DNA from 2 places in the Alteribacillus sp. HJP-4 genome. Region 2 is predicted to be linked to the other one. Evidence: a T-box and tRNA genes for the amino acid it is inferred to sense, from the RefSeq annotation. Region 2 holds a T-box; the other holds one or more tRNA genes.
What was found. The T-box of region 2 lies ahead of ileS (isoleucine--tRNA ligase). A T-box ahead of a tRNA ligase gene usually reads a tRNA of that ligase, here a tRNA-Ile.
Positions count from the first base shown of each region.

Region 1: it encodes a tRNA-Ile, which carries the amino acid that the T-box ahead of ileS (isoleucine--tRNA ligase) is inferred to sense. The anticodon was not compared.

Region 1 is NZ_JBHIKY010000008.1:73,570-75,959, forward strand. It holds gene ACE4RR_RS09445 (superoxide dismutase) at 1-566, opposite strand, end outside; tRNA gene ACE4RR_RS09450 (tRNA-Ser) at 816-908, opposite strand; tRNA gene ACE4RR_RS09455 (tRNA-Ile) at 963-1,039, opposite strand; tRNA gene ACE4RR_RS09460 (tRNA-His) at 1,091-1,166, opposite strand; tRNA gene ACE4RR_RS09465 (tRNA-Met) at 1,180-1,256, opposite strand; tRNA gene ACE4RR_RS09470 (tRNA-Asn) at 1,258-1,332, opposite strand; gene ACE4RR_RS09475 (DUF456 family protein) at 1,432-1,917, opposite strand; gene ACE4RR_RS09480 (Na/Pi cotransporter family protein) at 2,049-2,390, opposite strand, start outside.
Region 2 is NZ_JBHIKY010000002.1:163,905-166,294, forward strand. It holds gene ileS (isoleucine--tRNA ligase) at 1-1,304, opposite strand, end outside; T-box leader at 1,439-1,656, opposite strand; gene ACE4RR_RS02265 (DivIVA domain-containing protein) at 1,699-2,223, opposite strand; gene ACE4RR_RS02270 (YlmH family RNA-binding protein) at 2,296-2,390, opposite strand, start outside.

The DNA of each region.
Region 1 (2,390 bases), on a different contig from region 2:
ACATTCCAAAATGCATCAACATAATCTGGACGGCGGTTTTGGTATTTGAGATAATAAGCATGCTCCCAAACATCAAGACCAAGCAGAGGGGTCTTGCCTTCCATAATTGGAGAATCTTGATTCAGCGTATCTTGAATCTCGAGTTCGCCATTATTCAGAACCAGCCAGGACCAGCCGGAACCAAAACGACCCAATGCTGTATTTTTAAATTCATCTTTGAAGCTGTCGAAGCTTCCCCACTTGCTTGTAATCGCATCTCCAAGTGCTCCTCCAGGCTCTCCGCCGCCTTCAGGGCTGAGGAGCTTCCAGAACAAGGTATGGTTCGCATGTCCGCCGCCATTGTTTCGAACGGCTGTACGAATTTTATCAGGAATTGCGTTCAGGTCACTGATTAGTTCCTCTACATCTTTTCCTGCGAGGTCGTCATGACCTTCCAGGGCACCATTCAATTTCGTCACATAAGTGTTGTGGTGTTTTCCGTGATGAATTTTCATTGTTTCTTCGTCAATGTGTGGTTCAAGTGCATTTGGTGCGTAAGGGAGTTCAGGTAGTTGATGATTTGCCATAATAAATCTCCTCCTTAAAAGGTTAGGTATTGTTCTACTGTCTTGATGCATCCCTAAATGATAACGCAGCATTATTGTGATTTGTTTTCACAAGTCTGCCAATTTTTACGTTACCAAATTATTTAAATGTTTTCAATACATACGAAAACCGTTCCATAATGGAACGACATTAGTATATCTTCCCTAATTAAAATTTATAAAACATGAGATTTACAACTAAGTGAAAAAAAATGAAAGGAATTATATGAATGGCGGAGGAAGAGGGATTCGAACCCTCGCGAGCCGTAAAGCTCCTAACGGTTTTCGAGACCGTCCCCTTCAGCCGGGCTTGGGTATTCCTCCGTGAAAAAATGAAACAAAAAAAGAGTACAGAATGCACTCCTGGTGGAATTAAAATGGTGGACCCTGTAGGACTCGAACCTACGACCGAACGGTTATGAGCCGTTTGCTCTAACCAACTGAGCTAAGGGTCCATTTTATAATTAGTGCGCTTTGTCTCCATGGTTAAATATTATATTTAGGAATGGGGCGGCTGATGAGAATCGAACCCACGAATGCCGGAACCACAATCCGGTGCGTTAACCACTTCGCCACAACCGCCACATAAAGTAAATGGTAGCGGCGGAGGGAATCGAACCCCCGACCTCACGGGTATGAACCGTACGCTCTAGCCAGCTGAGCTACACCGCCATGGCTCCACAGGCAGGATTCGAACCTGCGACCGATCGGTTAACAGCCGATAGCTCTACCACTGAGCTACTGTGGAATATATGAATTCGTTAAATAATTTCGCAACGACATAAATGATATTATCACGTTATGTTAAGGCAGTCAATGAATGAAATTATTTTTCCTTAAAAATAATTTACAGGAGGATAAAAATGATATAAATTGCGTTGCCGATCATAATTCCACCTTTTAATATTACACTTACAACAAAGCCGGCAGCAGAACCGAACCCGACTTTCCCAAGTGTCTTCCAATCTGATTTTCCAGACAATAGCTGCCCTGCCACGGCTCCTATAACTGCTCCTGCGAGAATACCAACGACGGGAATAATAAAGGGGCCGATAATAATACCGATCAGACTACCCCAGATGGCACCTTTAGAGCCACCACTTTTTTGTATTCCGAAATAATTTGCGGCATAATCTATCACAAAAAGGAGGAGAGCAAGTACTGCCTGAAAAAACCAGAACCAGAAACTAAATGTGGAAAAGCCAACAGCAAAGCCGACAAGAAGAATAGCTGCTCCATAAAAAATCCCACCAGGAATAACTGGATAAACAACTCCGATAAGTGCAGCAGCGTAACTAATTACAGCTATAATTAATAATATCGTATCAAGCATAATATCTTCCCCCGGTTACTTGCAGCTTGACGCTATTATATATCTTACGTGAACATTTTTATAATTTCCATATCGTTTGAGAAATAAAAACTCTCTTCCCTTTATCCTAGTAAAGGAAAGAGAGGACATTTTTATTCTTCCTCGAGGACAGCTTCAGCAATATTCACTGAATGGTCACCGATTCTTTCAAGGTTGCTGATAATATCCACAAATACAATTCCGGCTGAACCTGAGCACTTTCCTTCATTTAATCTCAGAATGTGTTTCTTACGGAGCTTTCTTTCCATCTTGTCGATTTCCTCTTCCTGCTTTACAACTCCGCGTGCTTCTTCAAAGCTGTCGTTCTCAAGTGCTTTTATCGCATTATGAAGAGTGTTTACGGTTAAAGAAAACATTTCATCAAGATCATTATAAGCATCCTTCGAAAGCTTAACCTTATTGGTCAGCTGATAGTCTACAAGCTCCATCACATT
Region 2 (2,390 bases):
CATTCCGGCACCCAATTTACACTGTTAACTGCATCAAGAAGCTCATTTCGAAAGTCTTTGATTGAGGCAAACCATTGAGCTGTCGCGCGGAAAATAACCGGTTTTTTTGTGCGCCAATCGTGCGGATACGAGTGCGTAATAAAGCTGAGTTTTAATAGAGCATCAAGCTCATCCAGCTTTTGTGAAATCGGTTTGTTTGCCTCATCATAGAACAGCCCTTCAAAACCCGGTGCTTCTTCCGTGAAATAACCTTTATCGTCAACAGGGCAGAGAGTCTCCAAACCATATTTCTGACCGACCACATAGTCATCTTCCCCGTGTCCAGGGGCTGTGTGTACACAACCGGTTCCAGCATCAAGTGTTACGTGATCTCCAAGAATAACAAGAGTATCACGCCCGTAAATAGGGTGCATCGTCATTACGTGTTCGAGGTCTCCACCCTTCATGGTGCGCACAACTTCCACATTATCCCATTCGAGTTCCCTGCCAAGCTCCTCAAGCAGTCCTTCTGCAACGATATATTTTCCGCTCTCCGTCTTCACGACGGCATATGTTAACTCAGGGTGGACAGTAATACCTAAATTCGCCGGGATTGTCCAGGGCGTTGTCGTCCAGATAATGAATTTTTCATCCCCGTCGAGAACATTTTTGCCGTCTTTTACATCAAAGGTTACATAAATTGACGGTGAGCGTTTGTCATGATACTCTATTTCAGCTTCTGCAAGAGCCGATTCAGAGGAAGGGGACCAGTAAACCGGCTTTTTCCCTTTATATATATAACCTTTCTTTGCCATATCACCGAACACTTTAATCTGCTCTGCTTCGTATTCATTTGTAAGAGTGATATATGGATTATCCCAATCGCCGCGTACTCCAAGGCGTTTAAACTGATCGCGCTGACGATCAACCTGTTCGAGAGCATAATTTTCACATGCCTGACGAAATTCAGCGATCGTCATTTTCTTTCGGTCAACTTTCTTATTTTTCGTCAGTGCTGTCTCAATAGGCAGACCGTGAGTATCCCAGCCTGGAACATATGGGGCATGATATCCATTCATTGATTTATATCTCACAATAAAATCCTTCAGCACTTTATTCAGAGCATGCCCCATATGAATGTCCCCATTCGCATAAGGCGGTCCGTCATGGAGAATAAAGAGAGGACGTCCTTTTGTCCGTTCCTGAACTTTTTGATAAATATTTTCCTTCTCCCATTGCTGCTGCTTTTCCGGCTCCCGATTCGGAAGATTTCCGCGCATCGGAAATTCGGTTTTTGGCATTAATAATGTTTCTTTGTAGCTCATACTTCTTCCTCCTTCTTTCCTTGGAAAGGTTCTCTATATGTTACGTCTAAATTTCCAGGCTTCTTTGCCCCATCAATTGAAACGTATACGAATCAAATGTTTACGCCAATGCACAAAAAAACTTCTCATCCCCAAAAAGGGACGAGAAGGTCTCGCGGTACCACCCTGGTTGCACGTGCTTTTCCGCACATGCCACTTTCATCTGATAACGGCAGAAACCGCCTGTATCTACTTTTGTTCGATACAAGAACTCCAGGGTGATGAACTCTCTTTCGTTATTACCGTGCTTGCACCATTTCACGGCTCGCTGTAAATAGTGAATAAAGAGACGCGTCCCGTTCTTCGTCAATTAACCATATTTAGTGTGATGAAATTATAGAACAATTCTGCTGGATTAGTCAACTTTTTTCTGGCTGCCCGCATAGAGGCTCTGCTTCTCCTCTTCCTTTTCCGTACCAAGCGCGGCAACTTCATCCCAGTCATCATTATGTAGCATTTCCATCTGAGCTTCTATCAACATCTTAAAACGCATTCTGTAGACGGATGCCTGCTTTTTCAATTCCTCTATTTCAAGTTCAATTTTTCTGGATTTATTCAAGGCATCGTTGATAATTCGGTCAGCATTCTTCTCTGCTTCTTTCACGATCAGCTGAGATTCCTTTTTAGAGCTTCTGCGCACCTCTTCTGCGGATTCCTGGGCAACAAGAATAGATTTATTCAGTGTCTGTTCAATATTAGAAAAATGCTCCAGCCTCTCTTCTAATTCATTTACCTTTGTAAACAATTCATTCTTCTCTTGAATGACATTTTCAAAATCTTTAATAACCTGATCAAGAAATTCGTTTACTTCATCTTCATCATAGCCACGAAAGCCACGGGTAAACTCTTTATTGTGGATATCTAATGGGGTTAAAGGCAAAAAAATGCACCTCCGTATTTTTAATCAATTTTCACTTAACGATACTCTTTCGACAAATTCAGGAAAAGTCCTTCAATTCTCTTTTTTTCCGTAGATGATTTTTAATCGGTCTTTTTTTGTTCTGCCTGCTTCATCTAGCAGTTTCCGGCGTCCTAGTCCACGTACGG